DNA from 3 places in the Sinorhizobium prairiense genome. Region 1 is predicted to be linked to each of the others. Evidence: riboswitches for the same ligand, from Rfam matches in the RefSeq annotation. Region 1 holds a riboswitch; each other region holds the start of a gene.
The links. Region 1 has a riboswitch for cobalamin ahead of N0Q91_RS26090 (ABC transporter substrate-binding protein). Riboswitches for the same ligand answer to the same signal wherever they lie in the genome.

Region 1 (6,324 bases):
CGGATAGCCGGCGTTCCACAGCCGATTCGCGACCGTCTGCGCAACGGTCTTGAACGGGATCGCCGTTTCGCCGATCGCAGCGCCCATCCAGAGTGCCGCGAACAGGATCACGAGCGCGGCGATAGCCGCGCCGACGCGTCCCGTCCCCGTTCGCCCGGCCAGGGTCAGCACGCGGCTCACTTGCCCAACCCACCCTTGGAAGCCGGCCCAGCCTTGGGCGCAAGTCCGGCCTCGGCGATGGCATCCGCCAGCGCTTCGATTCCTTCGATCGTGCGGATCGTCGGGTTCATCGCCTGCGCATCCATGTCGAACACATAGCCTTTGGCGACTGCCGGCATGAGGCTCGCCACGGGATCGGTCTTCAGGAATTCGAGTTTGGCGTCGAGGCTGTCCAGCGGGTAGCGTCGACGCTCCATGGAGCCGGCAACGATCATGGTCGGCTCGGCCTTGGCGATGGTTTCCCAGCCGACCGTCGGCCATTCGTCTTCAGTGTCGATGATGTTTTCGATTCCGAGCGCCGCCATTATGTAGCCGGGTGCGCCGTTCCTGCCGGCGACATAGGGGTCGGCATCGGCAGCGCTGGAGAACCAGAAGACCGCCGAGAGTTTGCCCCCGGCCGAGGCGACCTTGGCGCGCGCCGCCTCTTCTCGGCTTTTCAGCTCGGCCACGACCTTCTCGCCCTTGTCCTGAACATCGTAAATCTGCGCCAGCTCGCGAATTTCCCGATAGACGAGATCCATGGTGAAGACCTGCCGGCGCACGCCGTCGCTCGCCGCCGAATTCTCCTTGCCGGTGCAATCCGAAGGCGATGTGTAGACCGGAATGCCGAGCTCCTCGAACTGCTCCGGCCGCGCGACCACGCCTTCCGGGCCGACCTGCCATTGAAATTGCACCGCCACCATGTCCGGTTTCTTGGCAAGCACGCTTTCGAAGCTCGGATCGTTGTCTGCCAGGCGCTCGACCTTGGCGTTGACCTCCTCGTAACCTTCAAGGACGGGGCCGACCCAGAGGGCGGTGCCGGCGACCTTGTCCGCAAGGCCGAGCAGATAGAGGATTTCGGTGCTGCTCTGGCCGATCGAGACGGTGCGCGTCGGCGTCTTGTCGAAGGTGATCTGCCGACCGCAGTTTTCGAGTGTCAGCGGATAGGTCGTCTCGGCAGCGAAGGCGGGACGGTCAAGAGCCGCTACGCCTGTGGAAAAGGTGATGAGACCCGCAATGAGCGGTCGTTTCCAAAAGCTGTTCATGAATAGTCCCCGAATGTGAGGCCGCTATACGGCCGTGATCGTCAGCCTGCCGATCGGGTTCGATCGGACGAGTGACGGCTCGACCTCGGGGAAACTGATGAAAGCGTGCGCCGCAAGGCGCGAAAGATGGTCATGGCTTGCTCCTGTTCCGGGCATCCCCGCCCGTGACGTTGGATCTGATTTGACGGCAGGTCTCCTGGCTCGCGGACAGAAATCGCTCATCTGCCTTCCCGCGCAACGCGCGCAGTGGCTGGCGCCTGGGCGCCACGATGAACGACGATCCGCTTACAGTTGCGGGGGCAGCCACGGTTTTGGTCCCTCTTGGGTCGTCCGCACCGTGTTCCCTATTAATCCCCTCCACCTCACGGGTAGGGGAACCGTCAGGCTCAGTTAATTTAGAATGCAGCCGCCGGTCAAGGTGAAACGCGACGCCGATGCGTAGAGGTTCAATATGTTATGTTATTACACTCGTCAACAGAAAGTTATGTAATAACATTTCACAAGCGCCACGTACTGTTCCTTCAACCGGTGCCGCCGGATCGGCATCGGCCATTAGGGCTTTGGGCCATCGCATGGCCGCAGGACGATTGGTTCCCGGCTTTGCGCCGCCAGTTCGCGGCAGCCGCCGGCGTCGCAAAGCGTCCAGCCGGAGACGGTCGCTCCGGAGGCGGCCAGGACCAGCTCGGGAAGGGGCGGCAGGTCGGGCGTCCAGACCCACCAGCGGCCCTGGCGACGGGCATTGTCTCCCGGCTCCATTCCCGCACCCGAACCCTGCACGCGCGCCTCCTCGAGAACGAGACCATCGACCGTGACGGCCCAACGCTCCTGCCATTCGGTCTTCTCGACCGAATGGGTCCAGCCGAGGGTGAAGACACCCGCAGCAACGGCGACAGCCTTGCCGCCGATGATGCAGGCAAGCGCGCTCATGCCGGTTTCGCCGTCTGCCGGCCAGCCTGGCGGGCGCGCCGCCAGATCACGAAGGCGAAGAGCGCGGAGAGTGCAAAGCCGACTTCATCGGTGATCGGCAGCGCCGCCAGCAACGTGAAGGCGGCCGCGGCCGCGAGCACCCGCTCGAAAACCCCGAGCCGGACTGCGGCGAAGCCTACCACGGCGGCACCCCAGAGCGCGATCGCCAGACCGGTCTTGACGACGATATAGGCGACGGCAGCCGGATAGCCCACCGATGCGGCCATCGCGCCGCCATCCTGCAGCATCAGCGCCGGCGAATAAACGGCCATGAACGGGATGACGAAACCGGCCGCCGCCACCTTGATCGCCTGGATCGAGATCTTCAGCCCGCTTTCCCGCGCGATCGGTGCTGCCGCGAAGCAGGCAAGCGCCACCGGCGGCGTCAGATCGGCAAGAATCCCGAAATAGAAGACGAACATGTGGCTGACGATAAGCGGTACCCCGAGTTCCAGAAGCGCGGGCCCGGCGATCGACGAGGTGATGATGTAGTTCGGGATCGTCGGTATGCCCATGCCGAGTACGAGGCAGGTGACCATGGTCAGAAGCAGCGACAGAAACAGGCTTTTGCCTCCGACCGAGACGATGAACTGGCCGAAGGTATTGGCCGCTCCGGTCAGCGTCATCGTACCGATGATCACGCCGACGAGCGCGCAGGCGATCGCCACCGGAAGGGCCGTCTTGGCCCCTTCGGCAAGGGCGTCGCGACATATCACCAGGGTCTCCCGGCCGCCCTTCAGGAAGGCGTTGCCGGCAATCAGCAGCGCCAGCGCTGCGACGATCACGCCGATGCCGAACTGGAAGAAGGCGGCCGCCACGAGGCCGAGGCCGACCCAGAAGATGATGCGTATGACACCGGCGGGAAGGCCGAGCGCGAGCGAACTGCCCAGGATCAGAAGGCCGGTGAAGGCCAGGCCGACCGTACCGGCAAAAAGCGGCGTATAGCCGGAGAACAGCAGCCAGACGAGCGCGGCGAGCGGCAGGATCAGATGCCATTGTTCGAGGATTGCCGCCTTGGCCGAAGGCAGCTGGTCCCTGGGCAGGCCGAGCAGCCCGTACTTGCCGGCTTCGAGATGGACCATCCAGAAGGCGGAAACGAAATAGAGGATCGCCGGTATGACCGCCGCCTTGACGATCTCGTAATATTCGACGCCGAGCGTCTCGGCCATGATGAAGGCGACCGCGCCCATGACAGGCGGCATGATCTGCCCGCCCATCGAGGCCGTTGCCTCGACGCCGCCTGCAAAGGCCGCCCGATAGCCGAACTTTTTCATCAGCGGGATGGTGAACTGCCCGGTCGTGACCACATTCGCGACGCCGGAACCCGAAATGGTGCCCATCAGGCCCGAAGAAATGATCGCCACCTTCGCGGGTCCGCCGCGCCTGTCGCCGACGAAACTCAACGAGACATCGTTGAAGAGCCGGATCATGCCGGCTTTTTCGAGGAAGGCGCCAAACAGGATGAAAAGGAAAATATAGGTCGAGGAGACGAAGGTCGGGATGCCGTAGATGCCTTCCGTGCCATAGGCCATATGATCGATCACCTGCGAAAAGTCGTAGCCGCGGTGATCGAACGGCGGCGGCAGATACTCACCCAAAAGGCAATAGGCCAGGAACACGCCGGAAATGATCGGCAAAGCCGGCCCCATCAGCGCCCATGCTGCGGCAAAGACGACGGCGAGCGCGACGACCCCGAAGAAGATGTCGCGCGGCAGTGGATCGCCGGCACGCACCAAGAGTTCCGCATATTCGTAACACTGGTAGAAGGCGACCGCCGCGCCGAGGAAAGCAAGACTCCAGGCGATGATTTTTGCAACCGTGCCGCGGCCTGCGAGCGTCGCCAGCAGGGGAAAGACGAGAACCGTGACAAAGCCGACATGCACCACGCGCACGATCTGGCTCGCGAAATCGACGAGATGCGCCGCGGTGGCGATTTGGAACACGGAAAAGGCAAGCGCGATGGCAAACAGGATCCGTCCGTCCCATGTCGCCGGAAACGCCCGGGTCAACGCGTCGTGCCGGTGCAGTTCGGCCGACGCAGTTGCGCTTTGTTCATTGGTATTGTCGATCATGATTCCTCCCTGAATTCCTGAAGCCCGTCGCATTCAACCGAATTCCGCGACGCGCTTCAGGGTGTCTGCCTGTCGCTTTAAAACCGCTTTACGGTTTCGGGCGACATGGGTCAGAGCAGACCCTTTTCCTTGTAGTAACGCTCCGCCCCCGGATGCAGAGGAATAGGCATTCCCTTGAGCGCATCCTCGATGCGGATATTCTCCGCCGCCTTGTGAGCCGCCGTCAGGGCGGGGATGTTCTCGAAGAGCTGCTTCGTCATCTGATAGGCGGTTTCGTCGGAAACCTCCGAATGGGTGACGAGAAAGTTGACGACGGCGACCGTCTGCACGTCGCTGTCCTGCCCCTGGTAGGTGCCGGCGGGGACGGTCGCGGCGATGTAGGGCGCGCCGAGCTTGGTGGCTATCTCTTCGGGGACTGCGACCATCTGCACGTCGAGCGAGGTCGCCAGGTCCTTGAACGAAGAGACGCCGAGGCCGGCCGACTGCAGCGTCGCATCGAGCTGCCGGTTCTTCATCAGCTCCACCGATTCGGCGAAGGGCAGGTATTCGGTCTTGCCGAGGTCGTCATAACTCATGCCTGCGGCGCCGAGGATCGCCCGGGCATTCAATTCCGTGCCCGACTTCGGTGCGCCGACGGAAAGGCTCTTGCCCTTGAGATCGGCGACGGTCTTGATGCCCGACTCCTTCGACGCCATGATCTGGATATAGTTCGGATAGATGGCGGCGATACCGCGCAGCTTGTCGAGCGGTGCCTTGAAACCGGCATCCGTATTGCCTTCCCAGGCAAGCTTGACCGAATCGCCGAGCGAAAAGGCGATCTCGCCGCGCCCCTGCTGCAAGAGGTTGAGGTTCTCGACCGAAGCCTTGGTCGCCTGCACCTGCGTGCGTACGCCCTCGATCTTATCGCCATAGATCTTCGAAAGCGCGACGCCGAGCGGGTAGTACACCCCGGAAGTGCCGCCAGTCAGGACGTTGATGAACTCGGCTGCGCCCGTCGAAGCCGCGGAAAGGGCGATGGACGCACTTGCGATCGCCGCGATGGCGGCGCGTTTCAATGTTCGATTCACAGAGATTCCTCCCAATCATTCAAATCTGGCGCGGAAGACCGTTCCTCCGGAAAGGGGCCGCGGCGTACACCGGCAAGAGATCGGCTAACTCTAAATGATTGATTTTGTGGAAGCGCAATCGACAACTTCGCCGATGCGGGCGGATCTTGCCCGGTGCCCCGCAGCAATCGGCGACAATCCGCCTTCCGCTGGCTCCGGACAAATTCCTGCGCAAGCGCCGCGCGTCCGGCGACGCGCGGCGCTTGGCGTTTAGGTACGATTTCAGCGGCGGCAGCTGTCGGCCGCGCGTCCCCGTGCAGCGGCGGCGATATTCGACCGAGCCGCTCCTCTCGTCAGGCCGTGTTTGCGTTGGAATGTCAGGCTCCAACCGTCTCCCTTGGCCTGCCAGCCTCCGGCGGCCGATTCCGAGCGGCCAACCGTGACGTCCCGCGTTGCGGAGCGCGCCTTCAATCTAGATGCAATTTCTGCAGGGTCGATCAGGATAACCAGCATGAAGCCGATCGGCGCGAGCACGTATGGGGGAATGCCTGTCGGTACGCTCGCGAAAACGGCGATCGACACGGCCACGATAATGCAGATCAGGTTCGTCAACGGGTGGGTGAGCGTCCTGAAACAGGTTTCAGAGACAGTGTTGTTCCGTCCGTAGTTCGACAATGCCATGGGAGAGATCCATCGTTGAGTTGTTCCCCTGCCGAGATCACGATGACTTTAGGCCCCGTCGACCCAAAATCATGGAACGTGATCGTGCAAGGAGCCAGAGCAGAAATGCCGGCGGCAGACCGCACAATGTTCCGCTCCAGGCTCCCGCGGCGCGAATGCTGCAATATGTACCCTGAGACTCAGCTGGCAACGGGCCTAGGACCTTTGCCCTTAGGGGGTCGGACCAAGGTCCTATAGATGGGAGCGGATGGCACTCTAGCTTCCTGGCTTCCCACCTATACAAGGACCTAGATCTTTTCAGCGACACTTCAGGCG
Region 2 (6,324 bases), 500 kb from region 1:
CAAGGCGCTGGAAGCTCGAAATTCGCCAATACATCCACGCAGAAGTGACGAGCAGCTGCCGCGTCTGGTTCAATGTTTACAAGTGATTTCTCGCCGTCAACGCGCGCGTTGCACCAAATGGTACTGTCCAGTTTGTGGCTGGAAATCGACGTTGGAGTGTCCAATTTCAGCTCCGTCGAGTTCACCGGAAAGCCGCCTTGACGCTTTGGAGCAGCGGCTCGCGACCGGCTGTGGACCTGTTTAATGGCCGCTTTGGGGCACAGCGTTACCTGCAATCGGCCGCATTGCATTGATTTTCCTTTCCTTGGCTCGCCGGTTCTGGTTCTGGCCACCATCCTCAGGGGTGCACAGACAGAATTGTAGGGCACCCTTGACCTTGCCATCGTTGGAATCTCCACATTCACTCAAGTCAGATCAAAGGAGACTTTCGATGCATCACCTCATCGTAGAAGACATGACCTGCGGACATTGCGCCGCCACTGTCGAGAAGGCCGTCAAAGCCGCCGACGCCCAGGCCAAGGTGGTCGTCAATCTCGAGGCGAAAACCGCCTCGATCGAATCCGGGATCGGATCCGATGTATTCATCGCTGCGATTGAAGACGCTGGTTACCGGGCGTCCTTCAAGAAGTCCTGCTGCAGCCACGTCGATTGATCCAAGGCAACCGAAAACAATCGAAACGCAGCTGTGACGGAATTCAAAGCACGCCCAGTCCGCGCGGAAATTGCATCGGCTGGACGAGAGCGAGAGGGCGGCAGACCCGGAGGAGATCGCACGGACATGCTGCAAGGTTGGCGACCTGTAACGTTTGCCTTCCCTCTGGTCGAGAAGACTTCCGTCTGAGTGCCCTGAGATAATTGCATGGAATCACGAGCGCGTGGAAGAAAAAGGCCCACAACGGGAGCCTTGTCATGTGATTGGATTTTCGGTTTGATCGACACCGGCAACACAGGGGCAGCTCGATGACTTACCTCGAAGAAGAATCAGAACGCGGAATTCAGCTCCTCATGGCTGAATATGCGGTTAACCGGGAAGATGCCCTTCGTTTCATCGTTCGAGACTGGTTAGGCAGTCACGGTTATCTCGCCTTAACTGAAGATGAATCAGAACTCGGCAAAGACACCGCATTCGACGATACGGAGACGCTCGGCGGTGCCTAGAGCAGCGAGGCTGCTTTTCCCCGCCACTCCTGTATGTTGAGAAATGAAGCACCTGTCTCCCTCCAATCCGGAGCTTTATTTTCGTCTCCGCGGGAACACGCGTTGCCGGCATTTGGTAGCTGACCGGACGAAGGTAGATGAATCTTTCCATGCGCCTTGCACTTCTCAGCCTCGCCTGGGTGATGGTCGGGCTCGGCATCGCCGGAATCTTCCTCCCGTTGCTGCCGACGACGCCTTTCCTGCTCCTGGCAGTATGGTTGTTTTCACGCTCCTCGCCGCGCCTCGCGAAATGGCTGATGGACCATCCCTTGCTAGGGCCGCCGTTACGTGACTGGCGGGAAGAAGGCGCAATCTCACGTCGTGCCAAGATATCTGCAATTTTGCTGATGAGCTTGGCGCTCGTCTACTTGTGGGTTGCGCTCGAACCACCGGCAACCGTTTTGCTCGTGGTTGCGGGGATCATGCTCACATGCGGTGCCTTCATCGTGTCCCGTCCCGAACCGCCAAACAAGCGATGAGCTCAGCAGCATGCCCCCCGCGCTTACTTTTTTGAAACGTCGTTTTGTGGGCAATGCGCGCCGGCCGGCAGTGGTGAATGTGATCGCCTCTAAGGAACAAGTGCGGCAGCGCTCTTGACCCAGGAGAGAGGCCTAATTCACTCGACGCCCTAACACATTAGGCGTCGCGGAATACCTAGGAGGTCAGTCCGGGAATTCTTTGGGGACTTGGTGACTCGGTGTTGCTTTTGCCGCTCCCCCAACGAGACACGGTAATGACAGCATTTTACTGGACGTAAGGTTGTATTCTTGCTTGTGTGCGATCGCAGGCCTCTTTGAAGCTGCTTTAGCCATGCAGCCAATAGCGGACGAGATGTTGATCGGATCACTGCTTATGTTCATCCGTGCCGTTAATTTTCGCGACTCGCGATCGCCGTTCTTCGGTTTAAAATGCTCTTGCGCCGCAGGATTTACCCGGGCGTCCTGCGGAGGAGCTTCCGCTATTGCGCCCCTAGAGAGGAGATCGGTTAATGACCTCTCAGTTCCATGCAATCGATCCCAGGTTTCTCACTCCGAGCGATATCGAATTGTTGCAGAGCCTGTTCGACGAGGAGATCAAAGCCAGAAGAATGACCTATGATTGCCCTGAGGCGGCCGATCTGGCAGCCAGGCTGATAGAGGTTTATCAAAGGGGCGTCAGGAACAAGGCGAGCATACGCGAAATGCTCAAACCTGCAGCCTAGGGCGAACTAGGCTTCAAACGCAGTTAGGCCGCCCCTCGGCGCGTGTCGCCCTCCGAAGGCGGAATGAACACGACGGCCACACTTCTCGATCCACAGCGAGGACAGCGAAGGCGACTGGCGAGCATCGCCAGCGGAAAGTCCCTGCCCCGCGTCGCGACCAGCGTCAGCATGTCGAGATCATAAGTCCAAGTGCACTGGCGAACGGATTTCATGCCTTCGCGGTTACCGAATGCACATCGCGCTTTGACTTGCCAACCGAGGCTGAATGCATCGCCAATTGTCTCGACCATGGCGATGAGATAATGTAAGAACAAACGAAGAACAATCAACCGATGCTCGAACTCCCCAAAATTGGGGAGGCGACCACAGGAGGTCGTCCTTTGAGTGACGAACTGGGCGCGAAGCCTCACTACGATCTCGGGCCGTACGTCCACGACTGCGAGCATCCGGGCTGCGCCAGATGGGGCAGCTTTGGCTTCGCCGTCGATCGGGCGGAGCCGCACTGGTTCTGCTCTGAGCATCAGCCGGAATGGAAGTCGCGCCATGAGGCACAGCCCCGGCGTTGACTTGGAACCCGACACCCGCGGGGCCTATCCGGACGGTATAGGGTATCTGCGGCTCGCGGAGCGAAGAACAGATCCTCGGCGCACGCTGCGCAGCGAGTGATTTTCGCATTTGGGTGAACCGAAGGGAAATGGCGGGCGGCCAGGTTCAGCAGCCAGAGCACCCTTGAAGAATTGCGGCCGAAGCTCAGCTGTTCACAGCGCCCAATTGCATGACCGATTTTGCGAGCAGGCGTATCGGACCGTGGTTACCGGCCAAGTCCTCCGCAGTTCGTGACGTACGGCGCAAGCGGTCCAGCCCGCTTGCGCCTAAAGATGCCTATGGCGTTGATCTTGTTCAGACCGCCTGATGCAATCTAATATTGAACATAGGACCGCGACTGTAGCGGTCGAGCGCCTTTGCACCGGCGAGAACACCCAGATCGATCAGAGGCTCCAGCAGGATAACGCCCATATAGGCAACACCGAAGGAGCTGACGGCGGCGAGGTTTTCGACGCTGAATCCGTGGCCATACAGGGCCCAGAAGGCTACCCAAGCAACAATACCACTCTGATAGGCCGTGGAAAGCGCCAAAGCTTGCCCGTATTTCAGGTCCACATACGCGGTCCGGGCCGGAATGATCCGCTCGGCGAACAGACTGACCGCCCAAAGGGGCACCAGCAATGTTGTTACGTTCATGCCATATTGCGGCAAATCAAAGGGTGCAAAGAAAAGCCCTTGAAGAAGCAGCCCGGCTGCAAGGCCGATCGCGGCGGCGCCTGCACCAAACAGTAGAAGTAGGGTTGATCCGAGGATAAGGTGGACTTCCGAGACGCCTACAGGATGGTGCGGCAGAACTTCGAAAAAGCAGAAGACCAAAGCCGTTGTGACGACACTGCGCAACGCGAGCGTGCCCGCACCACCGTCGTTGCGAATACTGTCAGTCGCCAACTTGGCGGTGAGCCCGAAAGCCCCTGCGGCAGTGGCATAACTCAACAAAATTTTGGCGCCGTCCACGACGCCTGGTTCGATATGCATGTGCTCTCCTTTCCGCACCCACCGTGCGGCATGGCAGTTGTTGAGGCGTATCGCCCAAATCTGATGGCAGGTCTCCTGGCTTGCGGGTCGTAGCTTGGTCCGCCTTATCAGCCGATCCACGGCCAATGGCATCTCTGGACTTTGCTCGCCGCTCACAGTTGCGGGGGCAGCCACGGTTTTGGCCCCTGAGGGGTCGTCCTCACCGTATTCCCTTTTCATCCGCCTTCCCTCCAGTCGGGCGGAACCATCATCTGAACTGTTATGCTCGCGCCGGCCAAAACACAATGAAGAATGTTCGAAAGCCATTGCTGTCAAAGGTCCCACATTTGTCCACTGGACTATCCGTTCTCCACCTTGCGCCGAAAGATGATCACGCTCTGCTCAAGTCCGAAAAGAAGTGCAAGAGCCTAGAAGCGGCGGCAAAAGCCTAAGTGCGCGAGCATCAGAAATTCTCCGGCATCGTCTGAACATTTCAAATCACGGCCACTCGATTGCCGGCAGCTCTTCGACGCTCGGCTGCGGTCGCTCGCCGGCTAGAACCTTCACCAGTTCGGCCGTAGAATAGGTCCACACGACCGAGCGCCAGGCGAAGAGCGCGTCTGGCGAGATCGGTGCAGATTCAAGCGGGCTAAGCCGCACTGGTTAATGGCGGCCGGCGCTCGTCCGGCCTAAACTGACATTGGTCGCTCCAGCCCCTCGCAGGCGGCCGGGAGGCTCGTCACCGGCCGCAGCCCTTGACGGGCCTCGCCATTGATCCACATTGATGGAAATGGGACTGAGACATGGACGATAGCGAACCGAAATGCGCCGGCCGAAACGAGCCGGCTTCTGGCCTCTCGGATATCGCGGCGCACTGCGCGGCTTCAAATTTGATGGACTTTGCAGCGCAGCTCGCAGGCCTAGCCGAGGACCTCAAAGCTCTAGCAGCAAGGCCTATCAAGCCCATACCGGCGTTGGCCGAGCCCGACGATCAGCATGATGGCGAATTCCCCGGCATCATCTAAAAAATCGAGCGCAAGACAGCAACGCGGCAACAAGCACTTGCATGGTAGCCCTCATCCCCGAACATGAGCTCAGCGGTTCCTATAGGCAACCTGTCATAGGGGTGCTGCGTCGGGCCCGAAGTGACGAAGTAAGATTGGCGGATACATCCAGCGTCACGTTATCGACGGTAAGATCTGGGGTGGTGACGCCGAATTATTAAATTATGTCCGATCATACTCGACCGAAGGCGACCGGCTGACGGCCGCTGTAACCACAAGCCGCCATACGACGCACAACGGCATCACGTCGGTTTTCGGCGCCGATAAGGTCACCATAAAATCCCGACGGCGGCGTTTCCGAAGTCAGCATCTTGGCCAAAGGGAAGTCGCCGCAAGCACCTGGCATCAACTTCACTGCGGATCTTTCTCCCGTCAGCTACTAATCGCAGCCAGCACGATACGGCAATAAGTATTACTTAGTTATTTCTTGCTTTATTAGACTTAAGTAGCATAGGCTAACCTCCTTGGCTTTGGGAGGAGCTAGATGGTAGAGCGCGTTGAAGCCGATAAGATTTCTAATCAAACTACTACTAAGGTATGGAACATACACGCTTTTTGCCGGCGGCAACGCTTGCCTCAAGAGGAGGAGAAGCGCTTGACCAGCCTTTTTGGCGATTTCGCGGAGGCTTCGGAGTTGCTTCACAATGCCAAACGCGCGCCGAGGTGGCGGTACTGAGTTGCCGATCACGCCGGGCTGATCCTTCCACAGCCGTTTCGTATCCTTGCCGGTGACACGAATGGTCCCGCCACGGCCGTTGACCGGGAAGCCGGTGTTTGGATTGCTGAGCGACCGGAGGAAGCGCATGCGCTCATCGCAGGCACGGATGAACGTGCTGACGCCGCCCTCGAATTTCCGCACGGCCGCAAGCGTCTGCTCGCCGATATGGCCGTCCTCGCGGGCGCCGACGACCTTCTGCAGTGACTTCACCGCGCGCGCCGGTCCGGAGTTCACGGCGAAGTCGAAGATGGCCTAATCCAGCCCGGGCGGAAGGAGATCCCCGCCGCACTGTAGCCAGAACGAACGCTGGTAGATGTCGACGGCCTTCTCGCGGCTCATCCCCTTCACCTGGTCGGCCGGCACTGACTTCAGCCCGCGGTGCGCCGCCGGCGTTCTATGCGTTACGCCATATTTGGTCGGACCGCCGCGGTCCCTGCTGCGATTCGAATAGCCGCTCTCATCCCCGAACACGAGTTCGAGGGCGACGGGAAGCGTTTCCCGAGCCATATTTCACCTTCGATTATGGGAAATGGGGGAAGGGATTCCGCTCCCGTGGAATCCGAAGTTTTGTGGCTAAGCACCTG
Region 3 (6,324 bases), on a different replicon from region 1:
GACCTCCAGCCCCAGGCAAAGCTGGCGCATATTGCCATAGACAAGCACGGCAGTGCCGCCGGCATTGGTCGAAAGATTGCCGCCGATCCGGGCGGAGCCTTCCGAGCCGAGTGACAGGGGAAAAAGCCGGTCGACGTCATCGGCGGCCTTCTGGATGTCCGCCAGAATACAACCGGCATCGGCTACGATCACGTTGCCGACCGGGTCGATGTCGCGGATGCGGTTCAGCCGCTCGAGGGAAAGGACCACGTCGGCTCTGCCCTCGCGCGGAATCTGGCCGGCCACATGTCCGGTATTGCCGCCCTGCGGCACGACTGCCGTTCGGGTCTGGCTCGCAAGCCGCATGACCAGCGAAACTTCCTCGACGGAGCCGGGCCTGAGCACGAGCGGCGTCGTGCCGTGATAGAGCCCGCGGGACTCGACCAGGTAGGGGGCCGTGTCGGCGGGTGCGGTGAGGGCATTGCCGGGCCCGACGATGTCGACGAAGGAGGCGATGAGTTCGGGAGATGGAAGTATGGTGGTCATGGCCCTGCCTCGGATCACGTGGTTGCTTCAAGCGTGCCGGTGGCCATCAGCCCCGCGGCGCGGCCGCGCGCTGCAGCCGGTCGATGATCGCTTCGCCGAGCCCCACGCTCGGGATCGGGCCGAAAGCGATGGTCGCGGCGCCGCTGGCATCCGCCTTTTTCATATAATCGAAAAGATTGGCCGCGGCTTCCCGCAGGCTGCCGCCCGGACTGAGATCCAAGACGATCGCGGCATCGCCTTCACCGGGAAGTGCCTTTCCGCCGAAGCGGATGAGGGCCTCTCCTTTCCGGACCTCATCGGCATCGAGCCGCACAGCGGCACCGGGAGCGTAATGCGAGGCGAGCATGCCGGGCGCCTCGATGACGGCGCCGGCGGTCTCAGGACGCTCGATGGCGAGACCGGTCAAAGCTTCGATCTCTGCCGCGTCGAGCCCCCCGGGCCTCAGCAGCCGCAGCTTTCCGTTCTCGACCTTGACGATGGTCGATTCAAGGCCGATCGCGGCCGGGCCTGCGTCGAGGATGAGCTTCAGCCTGGAGCCGAGATCCGCCTGCACATGGGCCGCACTGGTGGGACTGATCTTGCCCGAGGTGTTGGCGCTCGGCGCCGCCAAAGGTCGCCCGAACCGGGCGATCACCCGACGCGAGAAGCCGTCGGGCATCCGAATTCCGAGCGTATCGAGACCGGCGGATGCGAGCGTGTGCACGGTGCTTTCCCGCCGCTGCGGCAGGATCAGCGTGAGGGGGCCAGGCCAAAAAGCCTCGGCCAGACGTCTCGAAACCGGATCGAAGGTCACATGCGCCTCCGCCATCGCCAGATCGGAGACGTGACAGATCAGCGGATTGAACCGCGGCCGCCCCTTCATCTCGTAAATGCGGCTGATCGCATCGGGGGTCGTGGCATCGGCGGCAAGGCCGTATACGGTCTCCGTGGGGATCGCCACGGGTTCCCTGTCCGAAAGAACTGCGCAAGCCGTCTCGATTGCCCGCTCCGGTTCGATCCGCGTGTCGATGATTTCGGCCATGGCGTTCTGATCCTTTCCGTCGCTTCCTTAACGGAGCGATTGCAAAAACAGAACGATTTTCTTGGTCAAAGGCTGCGAATGATCCGCCGCAAGGCTTCGTCGCGTGCGCCGAGCATCAGCACGTTCTTCAGCGCCACCTTCGGATCCTGCGTCCGGAAAATCAGGCCGTTGCCGCGCACGTTGCGGTTGACGACGATCCGCTCTTCGCCGGCATCGGGCTCGATCGCGACGGCGAAATACATGCGCGAATAGCCCGGCTGGATCCGGTCGAAGAAATGGGTCTCGTTCCCGAGGTCGCAGAAGAAGTTCGCGAGATAAAAGGACCAGGTGATCTCATGTCCCTTGGCGAGGCAGGTTTTCGCGGCGGTCACGTGGCAGTAGCCGAGATGCGGACTGTTGGCGAGCGTGCGATGGAAGACCATCTTCGGGAACTGGATCGAGGCATGAAACCCGTTGATTCGGCTGTGGGTCGTCTCGCCCGCCGTCGTCAGCTTCCGCGCCGTCTGCTGCGCAACCTCGGCATAACTGAGATACTGACGCTCGTTCGCCATCCACCGGCGTCTATCGATCCGGCCGGTCCGCAGGAACTCGGTGTGAGCCTTGGCTTTCGCCGGTGCGGCCGGCGCCTTGTCGGCAGCGTCGTAATATCGGAGTTTTGCCATGGGCGTCGTCGCGCCATCCTGTCCGAAAGCGGGTTGATGGTAGCGAACGTAAATCATCACAGTTAACGAATTGGTTCGTTTGCGGCCGTGCGGGCATCGATCAGACCTTGTGTCGGTGGGCCGTGTCGTAAAATGGCCAGTCGCCTTCGCGCCATGAACGGCGCTGCCGAAAAATCCGCCGGCTGCGCGGAGATTCACCTACTTCCTTGTTTGTTATGGATAATATCCGTCTGCCAATCGTGCCGATTGCGCCGCGAATGGCTGTCGTCTTTCTGGAAGCGGATGTCGTCTATTGGCAGTTGCCGGACCGGCCCTGAGGCTTAGATGAGGACACTCAAGGTGCTGCCTCGAAGGGAAGGCGGAGAATTGGGAAGCCGGTCAAATCCCGGCGCTGCCCCCGCAACGGTGGTGGAGCGAACAGCCACGGCAGAAGGCCACTGGACACAGCGTCCGGGAAGGCGCCGGGCAGGTCCCTTGCGGACAGCTCCAGAGCCCGGAAACCAGCCTTGAAGCAGAAACAGACCGTAGCTGGTTGCGGCGGGCAGCCGGATCGGAGCCAATTGCGTTGCGGGTCCATGCGGCCGGCGCGGGTTCCAGTCCTGCCTCTCCGAAACGGCGGAAAACGAGGATAAGGGCATGGAAATTCAGACCGAAATGCTGCGCAAGCTGAAGACCCGTCGCGAAGGCTACAGCCTCGACCGCGCCTTCTACGTCGATCCTGATTATTATCGCCAGGACCTGGAGCAGATCTGGTACAAGGATTGGCTGTTCATCGGCCATGATTGTGAAGTCCCGCGGCCGGGGAACTATTTCACGGTGCAGGTCGGCGATTACCCGGTCGTTATCGTTCGAGACAGACAGGGCGCGGTGCGGGCACTGCACAATTCGTGCCGCCATCGCGGCTCGCGCGTATGCACGCAGCACAAAGGCTCATCCGCCAAACTCGTCTGTCCCTACCACCAGTGGACCTACGAGCTCGACGGCCGCCTGCTCTTCGCGCGGCAGATGCCCGAGGGCTTCGACCCGGCCGAACACAGTCTTAAGCCGATCCACTGCGAAACCGTCGGCGGTTACATCTTCATCAGCCTTGCCGAACAACCGATGGACTTCCGGCCGTTCCGCGAGACGGTCGCGGCCTATCTCGCGCCGCACCGCCTCGGGGAAACGAAGGTCGCCTTCGAGAGCACAATCGTCGAGAAGGGCAATTGGAAGCTGGTCTGGGAGAACAATCGCGAGTGCTACCACTGCGCCGCCAATCATCCGGAACTCTGCCGTACCTATCCCGAAGCGCCGACCGTCACCGGTGTCCAGGGGGCGATGAACGACCCGGAAATCGGCGCCCATTGGCAGAAATGCGAGGCGGCGGGCCTTCCGAGCGCTTTCAGGATCGCGCCTACCGGCCAGTTCCGCATGACGAGAATGCCGCTGATCAACGGCGCCGAGAGCTATACGATGTCCGGACAGAAGGCCGTACGCAGGCAGCTCTCCGCCGGGCTTGACGCCGATGGCATCGGCACGCTGCTCCTCTTCCATTATCCGACGACCTGGAACCACATTCTGGGCGATCATGCGATCACCTTCCGCGTTCTGCCGCTCGGGCCGGAACTGACGCAGGTTACGACCAAATGGCTGGTCAACAAGGATGCGGTGGAGGGCGTCGACTATACGATAGACGAGCTGACGCACGTCTGGACGGAGACCAACGACCAGGACCGGCAGATCGTCGAGGAAAACGCGTTCGGGATCCGCTCGCCGGCCTATGAGCCGGGTCCATATTCGGCCGAACACGAGGGCGGCGTCATGCAGTTCGTCGAGTGGTATTCGAACTTCATGCTGGACCGCCTTCAGGGCGGGGCCACGCAGCTCTCGCGGGTGGCATGACCATGGAAATGCCTCGCTCCTTTCACCATTTCGACGAGCTCGATCCCTGGAGAGACCGTCAGCACATGCTGGAGTGCACGTCGGCCGTAGCCGAGGCCGCCGACGTGATGACTTTCACCTTCCGCTCCGACAAGCCGGCCTGGTTCCGCTACCTGCCCGGGCAGTTCGTGACGCTCGAACTGCCCGTCTCAGCCGAGCCGGTGATGCGCACCTATACGCTGTCATCCTCGCCCTCGCGCCCGCTTTCGGTCGCGGTCACGGTCAAGGCGCAGCCGGGAAGCATCGGCACCCGCTGGATGTTCGACAATCTGAAGCCGGGCATGATGCTCAAGGCGTTCGGACCGCTCGGCGATTTCAGCTTCGTCCGTCATCCCGGTGAAAAGTATCTCTTCATTTCGGCGGGGTCGGGCGTCACGCCGATGATGTCGATGACGCGCTGGATGGCCGACTGCGCACCGGAAACGGATGTCACCTTCATTTCCTGCGCCCGCCGCCCGGACGATCTCCTCTTCAGAACGGAGCTCGAAGTTCTCGCGCGTCAGATGCCGCGGCTCAATCTAGGCTTCCTCGTGGAGGGGCATGAAGCGCGGCATGGCTGGCATGGTCTGCGCGGGCGCATCGACGCGGCGAAGCTGCCGATGCTCGCACCGGATTTCATGGAAAGAACCGTTTTCTGCTGCGGGCCCGAGCCGTTCATGGGCAATGTTCGGGCAATGCTGGAATCGGCGGGCTTCGACATGGCCGGCTATCACCAGGAGAGCTTCCAGCCCGCCGCGGCGCCGGCGGCCGATGCCGGGGCCGGTGCGGCGCGGGTGACCTTTACCATGAGCGGCAAGGAGGCGACCGCCGTTCCCGGCCAGACGATTCTGCAGACAGCCCGGGCCAACGGCGTCAGGATCGGGGCCGCCTGCGAGGGCGGCATCTGCGGCACGTGCCGGGTGATGAAGATCGCCGGCGATGTCGAGATGAACCACAATGGCGGCATTCTCGACGATGAGATCGAGGAGGGCTACATCCTCGCCTGCTGTTCGCGGCCGACAAGCGACGTCCAGATCGAGGCCTGAGTTACCGCCGCTCGGATTGGTAGGGCAGGCGTGCCTCGGCGGCCCTGACGGCGATGGAGCCGGTAACCGTCTCGTCGGCGCCCGCCCCTGATCCGCTCTCCGCCTCGGCGCGGCTTATCACGAGCGGCCGCGAAAGAGCGGCCGTTGCACTTGCATTCAACGCCGGGATCGTGCCGACGGTGGCCGAGGCGATAACGGTGAGCACCGGCGGCTTCTCCGGAAGAAGCGCGCCATGGGGCCAGACTCTCTTCAGTGCCGATGCACTCATCGCTGCGACATTCACGTCTATATCGTCGAGGGTGCCGGGCACCCGATAGGGGCAACGCTTCTTTCCGCAATTATGCGCCGACGAGAATTGCCAGAGCGCGTAGCGGTCCCAGTTGCCCATCGGAAAGACTTTGCGGATATCGGACTTATAGCGCGCATACCAGAGCGGAAGACGCGCTAGAAGTCGATGCTTGAAGCGGTTGGCGGCAATGTGTTTCGCGGTTGCGTGGTTGGTATAGAGGACGGGATAGCGCCCCGTCCGGGCCTTCACATGGCCGGCGAAGATTGCTGCGTCTTCGAGCGACATGTATTTTTCCGGATCGATCCCTTCGATATCGAGCACCATCAGCTCGTCGTCGCGCGGATCGGCATAGTCGATGAAGTGGTTCGCCTGATCGACGGGGTTGCCGGGCCTTGCCAGATGATAGGCGCCCCAGAGCAGGCCATGCGAGCGCGCGATCATCCGGCGCGTCTGATAGAGTTCCCGGCTGACCGCATATTTGCGCCACATCGTCTTGCAATGTGCAACCGTATCGCCGCCGTGGTCACCGGTACAGGTGTAGCTTTCCGGCAGGCCGTCGGAAGCCTTCGCGATGAAGCCCGCTATCCGCTTGTCCTTCAGCATGGCTTCCCAGTCGATGCTGTTCAGCTCGTAAGCGTCGACGATGAGGGCGTTCCGCCGCTCTTTCCACGGCTCCACTTCGCTCGCGCGTGCGTTCGCCGCCGCGAAGGTCAGGCCCATGAGGACCGCCAGGCGCAAGATCATCCCTATGATCGAGATTCCCCGCTTTTCCATTCTCTGAGATTGCCGACTTAGAGTTAAGAGGTCGTAAATCTCAGCCCCGGCCTCAATCTGCGCGAGGCGGACGCTTCTGTACACCGACCTCAAGAGGCAAAGTCGACG

Region 2: linked by a shared signal. The riboswitch ahead of N0Q91_RS28445 (energy-coupling factor ABC transporter permease) and the one ahead of N0Q91_RS26090 (ABC transporter substrate-binding protein) in region 1 are both predicted to bind cobalamin.
Region 3: linked by a shared signal. The riboswitch ahead of N0Q91_RS13570 (aromatic ring-hydroxylating oxygenase subunit alpha) and the one ahead of N0Q91_RS26090 (ABC transporter substrate-binding protein) in region 1 are both predicted to bind cobalamin.

What each region holds. Positions count from the first base shown of each region.
Region 1 covers NZ_CP104133.1:595,495-601,818, reverse strand. Annotated here, with positions in the region: gene N0Q91_RS26095 (FecCD family ABC transporter permease) at 1-180, opposite strand, end outside; gene N0Q91_RS26090 (ABC transporter substrate-binding protein) at 177-1,244, opposite strand; cobalamin riboswitch at 1,414-1,642, opposite strand; gene N0Q91_RS26085 (DUF1850 domain-containing protein) at 1,797-2,171, opposite strand; gene N0Q91_RS26080 (TRAP transporter permease) at 2,168-4,282, opposite strand; gene N0Q91_RS26075 (TAXI family TRAP transporter solute-binding subunit) at 4,393-5,337, opposite strand; gene N0Q91_RS26070 (hypothetical protein) at 5,611-6,009, opposite strand.
Region 2 covers NZ_CP104133.1:1,096,879-1,103,202, reverse strand. Annotated here, with positions in the region: gene N0Q91_RS28470 (heavy-metal-associated domain-containing protein) at 431-652, shown strand; gene N0Q91_RS28465 (hypothetical protein) at 961-1,158, shown strand; gene N0Q91_RS28460 (YbaN family protein) at 1,296-1,676, shown strand; gene N0Q91_RS28455 (hypothetical protein) at 2,186-2,398, shown strand; gene N0Q91_RS28450 (EsV-1-7 cysteine-rich motif-containing protein) at 2,779-2,964, shown strand; gene N0Q91_RS28445 (energy-coupling factor ABC transporter permease) at 3,299-3,979, opposite strand; cobalamin riboswitch at 4,028-4,243, opposite strand; gene N0Q91_RS28440 (hypothetical protein) at 4,762-4,983, shown strand; gene N0Q91_RS28435 (hypothetical protein) at 5,507-5,698, shown strand; gene N0Q91_RS28430 (hypothetical protein) at 5,826-5,996, shown strand; gene N0Q91_RS28425 (glycosyl hydrolase 108 family protein) at 5,993-6,247, opposite strand.
Region 3 covers NZ_CP104131.1:2,255,741-2,262,064, reverse strand. Annotated here, with positions in the region: gene N0Q91_RS13585 (FAD-binding oxidoreductase) at 1-525, opposite strand, end outside; gene N0Q91_RS13580 (L-threonylcarbamoyladenylate synthase) at 572-1,546, opposite strand; gene N0Q91_RS13575 (DUF6656 family protein) at 1,612-2,208, opposite strand; cobalamin riboswitch at 2,529-2,731, shown strand; gene N0Q91_RS13570 (aromatic ring-hydroxylating oxygenase subunit alpha) at 2,845-4,089, shown strand; gene N0Q91_RS13565 (FAD-binding oxidoreductase) at 4,086-5,153, shown strand; gene N0Q91_RS13560 (glycoside hydrolase family 25 protein) at 5,155-6,216, opposite strand.